DNA from 4 places in the Pseudomonas sp. GM102 genome. Region 2 is predicted to be linked to each of the others. Evidence: predicted binding sites of a transcription regulator. Region 2 holds the regulator's gene; each other region holds the start of a gene.

Region 1 (4,012 bases), on a different contig from region 2:
ATCAGCCAATAGCAACCCAAACCCACCAGGAACGTGGTCTTGGCATCCTTGAGCCCGCGGATGCAGCCCATGGCGATGGTTTGCGTGCCGTCAAACAGCTCGAACCATGCCGCCACCGCCAACAGGCTCACGGCCAGGTTGATGACTTCGCGGAACGCCGGGTCGTTGTGGTCCAGGAACAAGCCGATCAATTGATGCGGCAGCAGCCAGAAGACCATGGCAAAACCCAGCATTGCCGCCGCACCAAAGGCGATCCCGACCCGTCCGGCCAGCCGCGCATCAAGCAATTGCCCGGCACCGTAATGTTGGCCGATGCGCATGGTGATCGCGTAGGAAAGCCCCGCCGGAACCATGAACGCCACCGAGACGATTTGCAGGGCGATCTGGTGCGCCGCCAGTTGCGTACTGCCCATGGTGCCCATGCACAGCGCGGCGAAGGCAAACAGGCCGACTTCCACCGCGTAGGTGCCGCCAATCGGCAGGCCCAGGCGCCATAGTTCCTTCAAGTACTGACGATTGGGCCGCGACAGCCCCTGGCGTAATGGATACGCGTCGTAAGCCGGATGCCGACGAATATGCAGCGCGAGCGCCAGGGCCATGAGGTTGGCAACGATCGCCGTGACCAGGCCGATGCCCACCAAGCCCATTTTCGGCAGGCCGAACATGCCGGTGATCAACGCATAGTTGAGCAGGAAATTGGCCACAGTGCCGGCAAGGCTGATGACCATCACCGGTGTCGCCCGGCCGATGGCGCTAGTGAAACCGCGCAACGCCATGAAGCTCAGGTAACCGGGCAGGGCGAACGGCAGAATCAACAGAAACTGGCCGGCAGCCTGGACGTTGGTTTCGGTCTGGCCGAACAGCAGCAACACCGGTTTGAGGTTCCACAGCAGCAAACCCGCCACCAGCGCCATCAACCAGGCCAGCCACAACCCGGCCTGGGTCAGCCGCGCCGCGCCGATGATGTCGCCCGCGCCCTGACGGATCGCCACCAGGGTGCCGACGGCGGCGATCACGCCGATGCAGAAGATCGATACGAACGAATACGTCGCCGCGCCCAGACCGCCGCCGGCCAGTGCTTCGGGGCTCAGGCGCGCCATCATCAAAGTGTCGGTGAGGACCATCAACATGTGCGCCAACTGCGAGGCAATCAACGGCCCCGCCAGCCGCAGAATGGCCCAGAGTTCAATACGCGCTGGATGCTGCATGGTCATCACGCTCGATTGTCAGAGATAACAGGAAGCGTCGATTCTCGGCGCTCTGCGGGGTTTGCACAAAGGGATAAAAAGGATGGGTGACATGATTAAAACTCATGCTGTGGAGTTTCTGATAAGTTGATTCCATCGCGCTATAGGAGCTTTCCTGATGTCCCGTCGTCTTCCTCCCTTGTACGCCCTTCGAGCATTCGAAGCGGCGGCGCGGCATAGCTCGTTTACCCGCGCGGCCGAAGAACTGTCGATCACGCAAAGTGCGGTCAGTCGGCACATTCGTACGCTCGAAGAGCATTTCGCCTGTCGGCTGTTTCATCGCAGCGGGCGCAACCTGCAACTGACCGAATCGGCGCGGCTGATCCTGCCCGGCATTCGTGAAGGCTTCACCGCCCTCGAGCGGGCCTGCAATACCTTGCGTGCCGAGGACGACATTCTGCGCATGAAAGCCCCATCGACCCTGACCATGCGCTGGCTGTTGGCGCGGCTCAGCCGTTTTCGGCACCTGCGACCGGGGAACGAGGTGCAATTGACCAGCGCCTGGATGGACATCGACACGGTGGACTTCAACCATGAGCCCTTCGACTGCGCCGTCATCCTCAGCAACGGGCATTTTCCCCCAGACTGGGAGGCGACTTTCCTGTTCCCCGAAGAGCTGATTCCGGTGGGCGCGCCGAATCTTCTGAAGGATCAGCCGTGGGACGTTGCGCGCCTGGCCAGTACCGAGTTGCTGCACCCGACGCCGGACCGCCGCGACTGGCGCAACTGGCTGGAACGCATGGGCCTGACCGATCAAGTCTCGCTCAAGGGTGGGCAGGTATTCGACACGCTGGAGCTGGGCATGATCGCCGCTGCCCGAGGTTACGGCGTGTCCATGGGCGATTTGCTGATGGTGGCGGAGGATGTCGCACAGGGACGTCTGAGTTTGCCGTGGCCGACGGCCGTTGCCAGTGGTGAGAATTATTACCTGGTTTGGCCGAAAACCCGCCCCGGCGGCGAACGTTTGCGTCGCCTCAGCGATTTCCTGCAAGGCGAGGTCCGGGCCATGGAATTACCGGATGTCGAACGTCTGGGCTGAATCGATGGAGCCGCCGCAATGGCGGCCTTGAGCCATATCCCCGTTAATTACTCAAGTATTCAGTGTTGCCGCCGAAAATCTGCTGATGGGACCTTGGTGCAGGTTCCGTGTTTTCCCCACAATCAGAAATTTTGCCGAGTGTGCGATGGGATCAGAATGATCCGGCCACTGGGTCAGGAGCTGTCATGTCTCAACCTCGTGCTCGGATTGCCTCACAGCTGGGTCTTGCGCTTGCCGTGATACTGGCGATTGTCATCAGCGGCAGTACCGTGTTCGCCCTGCGCTCGCTGGACACCGCTAACCTCGCCACCCGCGAAGAGCATCTGGCCAGTGAGGCCCGCTTGCTTGCCGATCAGTTGAGCACCTTTCACGGCACTTTGCGTGAAAGCACCCAGCGCCTGGCCGGCCTGTTCGAGAAACGCTTCAGCGCCGGTTTGAGCGTGCATCCGGATGAGCCGGTGACCGTGGCGGGTGTGCAGACCCCGGGCCTGCATTTGGGCAGTGAAGTGTTGAACAACAACTTCGCGGAAGTCGACGAGTTCAAGCAGATGACTGCAGGCGTCGCGACTGTGTTCGTGCGCAGCGGTGAAGAGTTCATTCGGATCAGCACCAATGTCACCAAACAAGACGGCAGCCGTGCCATTGGCACGCTGCTCGACCACGCAAACCCGGCTTACGCCCGTTTGATGGCGGGGCAGAGTTATGTGGGGCGAGCGTTGCTGTTCGAACGCTTCTACATGTCGCAGTACACCCCCGTACGCGACAGCAGCGGTAAGATCATTGCCGTGCTGTACGTAGGATTCGATTACACCGACGCGCAGAACGCACAGTTCGCCAACCTCAAACGCTTCCGCATCGGCCAGACCGGTTCCCTGGCGTTGTTGGATGAACAAGGCAAATGGCTGGTGCCGATTGCCGGTGTACAGGCGCTGGATCAGGCGGTCCCGAGCATCGTCGGTCTGGCCAAGACACCGGGCAAAGGCGACTTCTGGAACGACAAGTCGCAAGACTTTTACAGTGTTGCCGTGCCGTTCGAAGGCGGGCCGTGGTCGGTGGTGGCGAGCATGCCGAAAAGCGAAATTCGCGCGGTGACCTGGAGCGTCGGTATTCAATTGGCGATCGGCAGTCTGCTGGCGATGTTGCTGGCAGTCGGCTCGGCGGTCTGGTTGCTGCGCAGCAAACTGGCGCCGCTGGGGGATCTGGTGCGTCAGGCCGAAGCCTTGGGTGCTGGTGATTTGAGTGTTCGCCTGAACGTGTCGAGCAATGACGAAATCGGCCAACTTGCCCGCGCCTTCAACCAGATGAGTCAAGCCCTGTCGACCATGGTCGAGCACATCCGTAAGGCCTCGGGAGAGGTCAACAGCCGTGCCCAGGCGTTATCCGGTTTGTCCGGTGGCGCTTATGAAGGGATGGAGCAGCAGTCCGGCGAAATCACCAGCATGGCCGGCGCCGTAGAAGAATTCAGCGCCACCTCGCTGAACATCGCCGACAACATGGGCAACACCCAGCGACTGGCGCAGGAAAACGCACAGCAAACCCAGATCGGTCGTACGTCGATGGACGAAGCGTCCTCGTCCCTGGAGCAAATCGCCGGTGCGCTGAACAGCACCGCGACGGTGATCAATACCTTGGGGCAGCGCTCCCAGGAAATCGGCGGCATTGTCGGGGTGATTACCGCGATCGCCGAGCAAACCAACCTGCTGGCGCTCAACGCCGCCATTGAAGC
Region 2 (4,012 bases):
TTGCGCAGGATGTCGAACACGTTCTCGGCGATGTGACAGCACTCCACCAGCTCGTTGAGCTGGAGGAAGCCGGCGCCCCCTTTTACAGTGTGAAAACCGCGAAAAATTGCATTGAGCAAATCCGCATCATCCGGTCGACTTTCAAGCTCGACCAGCTGTTCGGACAGTTGCTCTAGAATCTCGCCGGCCTCAACCAGGAAATCCTGAAGGATCTCTTCATCGGCGCCGAAGCTCATTAAGGGGGTGCTCCTGAGGTCTAAAAACCTAAAAAACCTAAAATGCTAAAACTCTAAAATCCTAGGCTGGATAACAAATCGTCCACATCGTCCTGACCGGACACAACGTCTTCTCTTTTATCGGCATGAATCTGCGGACCTTCACCCTGAGAGAGATGTTTTTGCGGATCTTTTTCAGCCAGCATCGCATCACGGTCATGTTCGATACCCGCAAAGCGGTCGACCTGACTGGCCATGAGCACGAGCTTGAGCAGATTGCTTTCAACTTCGGTGACCAACTGGGTCACGCGCTTGATTACCTGACCGGTGAGGTCCTGGTAATCCTGGGCCAGCAGAATGTCGTTGAGGTTGCTCGACACGACGCGGTTATCTTCGCTGCTGCGTGTCAGGAAACCGTCGACGCGCCGGGCCAGATCGCGAAACTCTTCAGCCCCGACTTCGCGACGCATGAACCGTCCCCAATCCGTGCTTAGCGCCTGAGCTTCGTCGCTCAGGCTGTTGATCAGCGGCGTGGCGTTTTCCACCAGGTCCATGGTGCGGTTCGCCGCGGCCTCGGTCAGCTTGACCACATAACCCAGGCGCTCGGTGGCATCCGTGATCTGAGACACTTCCTCGGCTTGCGGCATGTGCGGGTCAATCTGGAAATTGACGATCGCGCTATGCAGCTCGCGGGTGAGCTTGCCTACTTCCTGGTACAGGCCGCGGTCACGGGTCTGATTGAGCTCATGGATCAATTGCACCGCATCGCCAAACCTGCCTTTTTCAAGGCTCTCGACCAGTTCGACCGCGTGTTTTTTCAGGGTCGATTCAAAATCGCCCATTGAAGATTCTTTATGCTCCATAGCTCCCCCGTGGCGCAGTCCATCAACCGATGCGTTCGAAAATCTTCTCGATTTTTTCTTTCAACGCCTGGGCCGTGAAGGGTTTGACCACATAGCCATTTACACCGGCCTGGGCCGCTTCGATGATTTGCTCGCGCTTGGCTTCAGCGGTCACCATCAGCACCGGAAGGTGCTTGAGCTTTTCATCAGCGCGCACGTGACGCAGCAGATCGATACCGGTCATGCCAGGCATGTTCCAGTCCGTTACCAGAAAGTCGATGCTCCCACTGTTGAGAACCGGAATGGCAGTGGTGCCATCGTCAGCCTCGACCGTGTTGGTGAACCCAAGATCACGCAACAGGTTTTTTATGATCCGCCGCATCGTTGAGAAGTCATCAACGATGAGGATTTTCATGTTCTTGTCCAATTCGACCTCCAAGCAGTCTTAAACGCGCCCAGCACCTGGACGCGCCATTTCAATCAATCCGGCAAAGCACTCAATGACTGTCTGGAGCACAACAGATCGAGACCGGCGCAGTTCAACACCACACCGGCTCCATTCGCAGTGTCCCCACACTGCCTTCAGCGCGCTCGCCACTCCCCCAAACGCCCCCGCAAACGGGCCGCGCACTGGCTGTGTAACTGGCTGACCCGCGATTCGCTGACCCCCAGGACCTCACCGATTTCCTTGAGATTCAACTCTTCGTCGTAGTACAGCGCCAACACCAGTCGCTCACGCTCCGGCAAATTGGCAATCGCGTCCGCCAGCGCCGCCTGGAAGCGTTCATCTTCCAGATCGCGTGACGGCTCGAGATGAGCACTGGCGCCATCCTCATGCAGCCCTTCGTGTTCGCCGTCCTGTAACAGATCGTCGAAACTGAATAACCGGCTGCCGAGGGTGTCGTTCAAAATCCCGTAATAATCGTCGAGACTCAATTGGAGTTCGGCCGCAACCTCATGATCTTTAGCGTCACGGCCGGTTTTAGCTTCAATCGAGCGAATCGCGTCGCTGACCATACGGGTATTGCGGTGAACCGAACGTGGAGCCCAGTCCCCCTTGCGCACTTCATCGAGCATCGCGCCGCGGATTCGAATGCCCGCGTACGTCTCGAAACTCGCGCCTTTGCTGGCGTCATATTTGGTTGATACTTCAAGCAGGCCGATCATCCCGGCCTGGATCAGGTCTTCGACCTGGACACTGGCCGGCAAACGCGCCAGCAAGTGGTAGGCAATGCGTTTGACCAGTGGCGCGTAACGCTCGATCAGCTCGTACTGCGCGTCACGTGCCGACTTCTTGTAGAGGTTGTAGCCACTGGCTGTCATAGGACGGGTCCTGCCGTTTGTTGCACGAGGCGCTCGACGAAAAACTCCAGGTGCCCGCGTGGGTTGGCCGGCAGTGGCCAGGTATCGACCTTCTGCGCAATGGCCTTGAACGCCAGGGCGCACTTGGAACGCGGAAAGGCTTCGTAGACGGCACGCTGTTTCTGCACGGCCTTGCGTACGCTTTCGTCGTAAGGCACCGCACCGACATATTGCAAGGCGACGTCAAGGAAACGATCCGTGACCTTGGTCAACTTGGCGAACAGGTTGCGGCCTTCCTGCGGGCTCTGCGCCATGTTGGCCAGGACGCGGAAACGGTTCATGCCGTAGTCGCGGTTCAGCAGTTTGATCAGCGCGTAGGCGTCGGTGATCGAGGTCGGCTCGTCGCACACCACCAGCAAGACTTCTTGCGCTGCGCGGACGAAACTGACCACCGAGTCACCAATGCCCGCAGCGGTGTCGATCACCAATACGTCGAGGTTGTCGCCGATGTCGCTGAAGGCCTGGATCAGGCCGGCATGCTGGGCCGGGCTCAGATGAACCATGCTCTGGGTGCCGGATGCGGCCGGGACGATGCGAATACCGCCGGGCCCTTGCAACAGCACATCGCGCAGCTCACAGCGGCCTTCGATCACGTCGGCCAGGGTACGTTTGGGTGTCAGCCCCAGCAGGACGTCAACGTTCGCCAGCCCCAGATCGGCATCCAGCAGCATGACGCGCCGGCCGAGCTCAGCTAGAGCCAGGGACAAGTTCACTGACACGTTAGTCTTCCCGACGCCACCTTTGCCGCCGGTCACCGCGATCACCTGTACGGGATGCATGCTGCCCATGTTATTTTCTTTACCTTGTCTTACTTAGACGGAGGCCACATTACTGGCTGCGCGTTCACCAACTGAACAATGCATGGCAGACCATCGATGTAGGTACAAAAACCGTTCATTAAATACCTCAGCCAACCCGCTTGGTCGGACTGTGGTAAAGGTCAGCGAACATATCAGCCATGGCTTCTTCGCTGGGTTCTTCCTGCATTTGCACGCTAACGGCACGGCTGACCAACTGATGACGGCGCGGCAGATGCAAATCATCCGGAATCCGCGGGCCATCGGTGAGGTAAGCCACCGGCAATTCATGACTGATGGCCAGGCTCAACACCTCGCCCAAGCTTGCCGTTTCATCCAGTTTAGTCAGGATGCAGCCAGCAAGGCCGCAACGTTTGTAACTGTGATAAGCGGCAGTTAGAACCTGTTTCTGGCTGGTGGTTGCCAAGACCAGATAATTTTTTGATTTGATGCCGCGTCCGGCCAGGCTTTCAAGCTGCATGCGCAGTGCCGGATCGCTGGCCTGCAGGCCGGCGGTATCGATCAGCACCACGCGTTTGCGCAGCAAAGGCTCCAGCGCCTGCACCAAGGATTGGCCCGGATCGACGTGGGTGACCGACACGTTGAGGATCCGGCCGAGGGTCTTGAGCTGTTCCTGAGCGCCGATGCGATAGCTGTCCATGCTGACCAGCGCGATGTTCTGCGCGCCGTACTTGAGCACGTAACGAGCCGCCAGCTTGGCCAGCGTGGTGGTCTTGCCCATGCCGGCCGGGCCGACCATGGCAATCACGCCGCCCTCTTCCAGTGGCTCGACTTC
Region 3 (4,012 bases), on a different contig from region 2:
CATTTGCTCGCGGGTCACCACGGACACGCTTTGTGAGGTTTCCAGCAGCGCGGTACTGGTCTTGGTGGCGATCTGGCTGTGCGTTGCGTTGTAGCCATCCATGCTGCCCAGCGCGTTACCCAAGGCGAAGCCTTTGATGTCGGTGGCGGGCAGCGCCAGGGCTTCGGTTTCAGCAACGGGCCGCAGCACATAGCTGCTGCCATCCTGACTGACGGCCACAAGCCCTGTGCCATTGAGCAAATGACTCAACGCCTGATCCGCCGAATAGTCGCCCTGTAATCCCGGCGATTGAAGGCCCTGAGTTTGAGTCGGAGTCGTCGACAGCGTGATGCCCGCCTGACGCGCGAATTGATTGAGCACATCGCTCAAGGGGCCGGCGGCGATGTTGTAGGGGTGGCTACTGGCTTCGCTGCCCTGTGCAGCAACGCCAAGTGTCGGCAACAGGCCGACACCCAGTGCGGTAGAGAACAGCGCCGCGCGGATGGCGTGGCGCAATACGCCTGATTCCGCGGCGAAATGGAGAGGGTTCTTACTGATGGCGCGCACAGTCATTGTAGGTTTCCGTAGGAAGTCGCTGAAGGCAGAGTTGAAGTGCTTACTGACTAAGCCGGACTTGTTCGGAAAACCCGCCAAAAATAATTCAGGCCTGTCGCTCCAGCGTCACCCAATAGCGAGTGCGATAGCGCAGTTGCACCGCCAGGGTTTGCGGCAGAATGGCCAGCAGTTTGTCGGTGTCGTCGAGACGAAAAACCCCGGACAGCCGCAAGTGGGCAATATCCGCCGCGCAGGTCAGATAACCGGGACGGTAACGCCCGACTTCATTAATGAAATCCCCGAGGCGCATGTTACGGGTGACGATCAGGCCGTCGACCCAGGCGCCGGCATCCATGTCTTGAGGCGGTGCCAACTGTGCGTGGCTTCGATCGATCAGATAACTCTGCCCGGCCTGCACCTGAATCGACAGGCCATCAGCAGCCCGTGGCGAATGGATTGCGACCACGCCGCTGGTGACGCTGAGCCGCGTGCAGTCGGCGTCCTGACGAACGATAAAGCGCGCCGCCACACTTTCGAACACACCGTGACGGCTTTGCACCCGCAGCGGACGATCAAACGAAACCCCTTCACTTGCCCCACCGCACGTCACGACGATCTCGCCGCGAGTCAGTTTGATCAGGCGCTGCTGCGCGGTGTAGTCCAGGTCCACCGCGCTGGCGGTGTTGAGCTCCAGGCGCGTGCCATCCGGTAACTGGAAACCGCGTCGCTCGCCCGTGGCGGTGGCGAAGTCGGCGGTCCACTGTTGCCAACCGACATCCTTGCCCAGCCATGCCGCTGAACCCATCAATAACGCGCCCGACAGCAGCTTCAATGCCTGGCGCCGCCCGAGTCCCTGTGCGCTGTTTTCCAAAGTGTTGAAAGCGACTTGAGCGCCGGGCACCGCGCGCAGATTGCTGCTCAACTCGGCTTGCAGGGACTGCACCCGTTGCCAGGCCAGTTCGTGATCATGGTGCTCGGCCCGCCAGACGTCGCATTGCTGGCGCAGTCTGGAGTTGGCCGCGTTGTTACGCAGGCGCAGCAACCAATGGATGGCTTGTTTAACCACCTGCTGATGAGGTGCGCCGCGGCGATTCAGCGCTGAGTTATCCACAGGCATCACGCTTCATACCGCAGCACGTAACAGTGATACAGCGCGTCGGCCACATAACGTTCCACTGAGCGTAGGGATAATCCCATGTGTTCGGCGATCTGCTTGTGGGTAAATCCTTCGCACTGGGCCAGCAGAAATGCCTGACGCACTTTCGGCTTCAGGCCTTCAAGCATGCGGGCGATGCTTTCCAGCAATTCGAGCACCAATGCCCGTGCCTCGGCGCTGGGGGTTTCGGCCTCAGGCAAATGGGCGATGGTTTCCAGGTACGCGCGCTCGATTTCCTCACGACGCCAATGGTCGATCACCAGGCCGCGGGCGATGGTTCGTAGAAAGGCGCGGGGGGCCTTGAGCTCCGGGCGTTCGGTTCTTTGCAGCAGCCGGACGAACGTGTCCTGAGCCAGATCCGCCGCATCGGCCGCATTGCCCAACCGAGCGCGCAGCCACGTGTTGAGCCAACCGTGATGGCTGCTGTAAAGCGCCTGTACTGCAAACTCAGGTGAGGACATGAACGCAACAGCCCGAACGTCACAAATGATAATTAGTCGCATTGTCATCAAGGGTCGGGAAATTTGCAACTGCCGTTCATGCAACCCTCACTAATCACTGCGGCGCGGACGCTCTGGCACGCCGTTCGGCGGTTATCCGACGGGTTTCGTACAAACCCCTAAGATTTCTCCCACTCGTGCCGACAAGACTGGTGAGACATGCGTGCACCAAAGTAGAGCGGCCCCAGAATGCCGTCTGCGCGGTTACATGGAATGTTGCAACCCGGAACGCATCCCCACTTTTTGCATAAGAAGTCCCATGAAATGAATCTCAAGTTCAGCCATAAAATCCTGCTGGCCGCTTCAGGCGTCGTGGTGCTGGCTTTTGCGTTGTTCACTTTGTACAACGACTATCTGCAGCGAAACACCATCCGACAAAACCTCGAGTCATCCGTTGAGCAAGCCGGCGAGCTGACCGCGAGCAGCGTGCAGAACTGGATGAGCGGCCGCGTGCTGGTCCTGGAAAACCTCGCGCAGAACGTCGCTCATCAAGGCGCCAATGCCGATCTGCCGGGGCTGGTCGATCAACCCGCCCTCACCTCGAACTTCCAGTTCACCTACGTCGGGCAGGCCAATGGTGTGTTCACCCAGCGCCCTGACGCGAAGATGCCGGACGGCTACGATCCGCGTCAGCGCCCCTGGTACAAACAAGCCGTGGTCGCCGACAAGACCATGCTGACCCCGCCTTACATGGCCGCGGTCGGCGGGTTAGTGGTGACCATCGCCATGCCGGTGAAAAAGCAAGGCGAACTGCTGGGCGTCGTCGGCGGCGACTTGAGTCTGGAAACCCTGGTGGAGATCATCAACTCGGTGGACTTCGGTGGCATCGGTCACGCGTTCCTCGTCAGCGCCGACGGTCAGGTAATCGTCAGCCCGGACAAGGATCAGGTGATGAAGAACCTGAAAGACATCTATCCGGGTTCCAGTGTCCGCATCGGGAAAGGCAATCAGGAAGTAGAACTGAACAAGCAGGACCGCATCCTCTCGTTCACACCAGTGAGTGGTTTGCCGAATGCCGAGTGGTACATCGGTCTGTCGATCGACAAGGCCAAGGCCTACGCACCACTGAGTCAATTCCGCACCTCGGCGCTGATCGCGATGTTCATCGCTGTGACCGCCATTGCAGTATTGCTGAGTCTGCTGATCAGCGTGCTGATGCGTCCGCTGACCACGATGGGTCGTGCGATGCAGGACATCGCTCAGGGCGAGGGCGACCTGACCCGGCGTCTGGTCGTAGAAAGCAAAGATGAATTCGGCGAGTTGGGCGGCTCCTTCAACCAGTTCGTGGAGCGGATTCACGCGTCGATTTGCGAAGTGTCCTCGGCAACTCGTCAGGTTCATGACCTGTCGCAACGGGTGATGGCATCGTCCAATGCTTCGATCATCGGTTCCGACGAACAAAGCGCCCGCACCAACAGTGTGGCTGCGGCGATCAACCAATTGGGCGCCGCCACCCAGGAAATCGCCCGCAACGCCGCCGATGCTTCGCAACACGCCAGCGGCGCGAGCGAGCAGGCCGATGACGGTCGTCAGGTGGTGGAAAAAACCATCCTGGCCATGACCGAGCTGTCGCAGAAAATCAGCCTGTCCTGCACGCAGATCGAAACCCTGAACGCGAGCACCGACAACATCGGGCACATTCTCGATGTGATCAAAGGCATCTCCCAGCAGACCAATTTGCTGGCGCTCAACGCGGCCATCGAAGCGGCCCGTGCCGGTGAGGCCGGTCGTGGCTTTGCTGTGGTGGCGGACGAGGTGCGTAACCTTGCTCATCGCACCCAGGAATCGGCGGAAGAGATCCACAAGATGATCAGTTCGCTGC
Region 4 (4,012 bases), on a different contig from region 2:
TCGCTTGAAGCGCGCGGGAATCATTCACGCCTTCGCCGGTAGCCAGGAAGAGGCTCGCGAATACATCAAGCTGGGTTTCAAACTCGGCCTCGGCGGCGCCGCAACCTGGCCGCAGGCCCTGCGCATGCACCGCGTGCTCGCCGGTTTACCTCTTGAATCGGTGGTACTGGAAACCGACTCACCGGACATGGCCCCCGCCATGTTTCCCGGTCAACGTAATAGCCCGGCTCATTTGCCAGCGATCTGCGCGGCACTGGCCGCCATCATGGCAGTCAGCCCCGAACAACTGGCCGCCGCCAGCACGGTTAATGCGTGTGAGCTGTTCAACTGGTAGTCCGTTGATTCACGCACTACCTGTGGGTTTTTGTGGCGAGGGGGCTTGCCCCCGTTCGGCTGCGAAGCAGTCGTAAATCCGGACAACTTGGTCTGTCTGGATGGGCGCCGGGGGCCGCTTCGCGACCCAACGGGGGCAAGCCCCCTCGCCACAAAAGCTCTCCACATTGGTTCCGAGGTGATTTTTAAACCCGAAACGCGCTGATCAATTGCTTGAGCTCCACCACCTGCGCCGACAACGCTCGGCTGGCATTTTCGGTCTGGTGCGCGCCGTCAGCGGTGCGCTCGCCGGCGCGGTTGATCTCGACGATGTTCTGGTCGATGTCATGAGCCACAGCGGTCTGCTGCTCAACCGCGGCGGCAATCTGCTGGTTCTGGTCGACGATCATGCCGACGGCGCCGAGGATGTTTTCCAGCGCCTGCTGGACCTTTTCCGACTGCCCGACCGTGCCGTTGGCCATTTGATGGCTGGTGCCCATCGCCTTGACCGCCGCCCCGACACCGCTGTGCAGCTTGGCAATCATCTGCTCGATTTCTTCGGTCGATTGCTGGGTGCGCTTGGCCAGGGTCCGGACCTCGTCCGCCACCACCGCAAAACCACGGCCCTGCTCGCCTGCGCGCGCGGCTTCGATGGCCGCATTGAGCGCCAGCAGATTGGTCTGCTCGGCAATGCTTTTGATCACTTCCAGCACACGACTGATGGATTGGCTGTCGCTGGCCAGTTGATTGATCACCTGCACCGACTGATCGATCTCACTGGCCAGTGCAGCAATGCTGCCCTGCTGGGACTCCACCAGACCGCGACCGCTGATGGTCTCGTCGTTGACACTGTGGGCGCTGCTGACGGCAGCCGCGGCACTGCGCGCCACCTCCAGAGACGTGGCTGACATCTGGTTCATCGCTGTGGCGACCTGCTCGATCTGCGTACGCTGCCCCGCTACCGCCTGATTGCTTTGGGCGGATACGTTCTCGACCTGACCGGCCTGGCGCTCGACCTCACTGACGGTTTGGCCCACCCGCTCGATCAGGTCATGGATTTTCTTCACGGTGCCGGTGAATACCTCACCCAACTCGCCCAGTTCATCGCGGCTGTTGGCGCTGAAGGTCACGGTCATGTCGCCGGCCGCCACCTTATCCATCACTGCGCCAAGCCGCTTGAGGGTGGTGCGGGTCGAAGCGTAGAAACCGCCATAGAGGTAAAAAATCAATACAAACACCACCGCCAATGCCACCGCCTGCAAGATCATATGGGTGCGATGCTGCTCCAGCCGCTGCTGCAACTGGGTACCGAGAAACTTCAGGGTGGCTTCATTGAGTTGGTAAGTCTGGTCGATCAGGCCCGTGACCTGATCGTAAAAAGCCTGCCACGGTGCATCGAGGGTGTCAGCCATCACCACCTGTTCTTCGAACAGTTCACTGGCCTTTTTCAGAGAGGCCTTGCTGCTTTCAGCCTGAGCGGCCAGGGTTTCGTGCGCTGCTTTACTGGAGCCCAGAGCATCCTGCAATTTCAGACCGTATTCGGCTTGAAGCTTTTCGATCTGCGCCAGCAACTCATCGAACCGGGTGCTCGACGACGAATTGAGAAAGCCCTGTCCCAACGAGTAAGAGCCCATCGCCCGGCCTTCGCCAAGCGTCTGGGTGACGGCTGGCGTGACGCTGGTAATGAGCTCGCTCAGCTGACGCATGTCGCTCTGGCTGTCGCGGCTCAGTCCAGCCTGGCTGGCAATGATCTGGCTGAAAATCTGCGCGTTGCCGAGCAACTTGCCGATTAGCGCACTTTTGCTTTGCAGAGAGGTTTCCGTTTGCTGGGCCTTGAACGCGGCGATCATTTCATCGCGCTTGCCATCGAAGAAGGTGATTTGTTCCGGTTCAGTGGTCATCGCCGCCAACCCTTGCAAACGGGTCAGAACGCTTTGCTCCAGGGCGCTGATGTTCGACTCGACATGACCGGCCTTGCCGGACTGGCCAAGGGTGACGTTGATCTGCACCAGGTTGTTCAGGGTTTCCAGATCCCGGCGCAGGCTCAGGCCGCTGCCCAGCAGGTCGAGGCTCTGCAGCTCGACTTGGGTGCCCTGGAATTCGCGATAGGAATCGCGCACCAGATAGAAGTTGGTCACCAGCATCGGCACGAGGAATAGCACGCTGATCAGGCTGAACTTCATGCCGAAACTCAGGCGGTTCATCAGCGCGACGGCGGGATAGAGCAAGCTCTTCACTGTGAAGTCTCCCTTTGATTTCTTATTTTTATGGCAGGCGAGCAGAGGCAGCAGATAGCCACTATTGGCGCTATCTCTGTATAGCCTAAATCGGCGGAGGGTTTTGTAACTTAAGGTTAACGGCGGGGTACCGTTGTTGGAGCGGATGAGCCCCCTGTGGCGAGGGGGCTTGCCCCCGTTCGGCTGCGAAGCAGTCGTAAATCCGGATAACTCGATCTGTCTGAACGGACGCTGGGGGCCGCTTCGCGACCCAACGGGGGCAAGCCCCCTCGCCACATGTGTTGTGGCTTAGGACAAAACAGTCCACAACGCAAAGCCGGCATACCAAAGCACTGCCGCGCGCAGCAACAGTTCCCAGATCCGGTCGAGACTGTTGATGCCGTCCGGCCCGACCACCGGCGCCGGAATTTCACCGGCCACCAACCCGACCTTCTCGATCAGTTGAGCTGCGCTGATGTTCCAGTTCAGCAGCTCGTTCAACATTACCCGGCCGACCGCGACAAAGTTGCCGACCAGCGCAAAACTCGCCGCTAACAGTCGCACCGGTACCCAATCGAACGCATGACGCAGCTGTGCCGCTCGCTCGACCACGGCCGGGTTCTGCCCGTGCTCCTCGGCCAGCGCCAGCAATCGATAGCTCAACGCGGCAACCGGGCCCAGCAGGAAGTACCAGAAAATCACCGCGAAAAAGCTCTGATAGGCCTGCCACAGCAGATGCCCTTCAACTCGCTCCAGCAGTTGCTCGCCGCTGTCGGCACAAATATTCAGGTCGCGTTTGGCCACATGAGCGGCGGCTTGCAGGTCTTCCCGGCGCCAGGCATCGCGAAACGGCCCGAGGCCGGCCAGCAGATCACCTCGGCCCAGACTGTAAATCACCACCAGCAAGTGCACCGGTAACGCCAGCAAACCGTAGGCTACCGGCTCCAGCACCACCAACAGCAAACCCAGCAGCGCCACCGGCAACAACACCAGCACCACCAGTATCAGCCACGGACGGTTTGTCATGCGTGGGTTGGCTTCAAGCTTGTTCAGCTCGCGCACCCAACCGCCATCACGTTGAACCTGATGGCGCAGAGCCGAGAACTTCTCGATCCACACCGCCAACAGCAGCACCAGAAAACTCATTGTTACTCCTTTTTTTCCTGAGCAGCTTTTGCCAGAGACGCGCGATAGCGTGCCCAGTCAAACGCCGGTCCCGGATCAGTCTTGCGCCCGGGTGCGATGTCGCTATGCCCGCAGATGCGTTGTGCGGTGATACCCGTGAAGGCGCTTTGCAGCTGTCGCGTCAGGGCCGCCAACGCTTGATATTGGGCGTCGGTGAACGGCAGATCATCCGTGCCTTCGAGCTCGATGCCCACGGAAAAATCATTACAGGTTTCCCGCCCTTCGAAACACGAGACGCCAGCGTGCCAGGCGCGCTCAAGACAAGAGACAAACTGAGTGACGGTGCCGTCACGTTCAAT

The links. The regulator FliA, encoded in region 2, starts transcription of late flagellar genes. The targets are predictions, from matches to a motif close to CTAAAGTTTNNNNNNNNNNNGCCGNTAA.
Region 1: a site for FliA is predicted at 2,337-2,364, ahead of PMI18_RS27870 (methyl-accepting chemotaxis protein). Genes of this name have one in related genera too.
Region 3: a site for FliA is predicted at 2,310-2,337, ahead of PMI18_RS25050 (methyl-accepting chemotaxis protein). Genes of this name have one in related genera too.
Region 4: a site for FliA is predicted at 2,637-2,664, ahead of PMI18_RS15585 (methyl-accepting chemotaxis protein). Genes of this name have one in related genera too.

Annotation. Positions count from the first base shown of each region.
Region 1 is NZ_AKJB01000003.1:119,172-123,183, forward strand. It holds gene PMI18_RS27880 (NorM family multidrug efflux MATE transporter) at 1-1,208, opposite strand, end outside; gene PMI18_RS27875 (LysR substrate-binding domain-containing protein) at 1,366-2,286, shown strand; gene PMI18_RS27870 (methyl-accepting chemotaxis protein) at 2,472-4,012, shown strand, end outside.
Region 2 is NZ_AKJB01000001.1:45,753-49,764, reverse strand. It holds gene PMI18_RS28940 (chemotaxis protein CheA) at 1-236, opposite strand, end outside; gene PMI18_RS28945 (protein phosphatase CheZ) at 290-1,078, opposite strand; gene PMI18_RS28950 (chemotaxis response regulator CheY) at 1,101-1,472, opposite strand; gene fliA (RNA polymerase sigma factor FliA) at 1,640-2,380, opposite strand; gene fleN (flagellar synthesis regulator FleN) at 2,377-3,207, opposite strand; gene flhF (flagellar biosynthesis protein FlhF) at 3,326-4,012, opposite strand, start outside.
Region 3 is NZ_AKJB01000014.1:3,287-7,298, forward strand. It holds gene PMI18_RS25065 (TonB-dependent siderophore receptor) at 1-552, opposite strand, end outside; gene PMI18_RS25060 (FecR domain-containing protein) at 641-1,651, opposite strand; gene PMI18_RS25055 (sigma-70 family RNA polymerase sigma factor) at 1,651-2,151, opposite strand; gene PMI18_RS25050 (methyl-accepting chemotaxis protein) at 2,455-4,012, shown strand, end outside.
Region 4 is NZ_AKJB01000058.1:41,133-45,144, forward strand. It holds gene PMI18_RS15590 (TatD family hydrolase) at 1-334, shown strand, start outside; gene PMI18_RS15585 (methyl-accepting chemotaxis protein) at 519-2,549, opposite strand; gene ampE (regulatory signaling modulator protein AmpE) at 2,838-3,674, opposite strand; gene ampD (1,6-anhydro-N-acetylmuramyl-L-alanine amidase AmpD) at 3,677-4,012, opposite strand, start outside.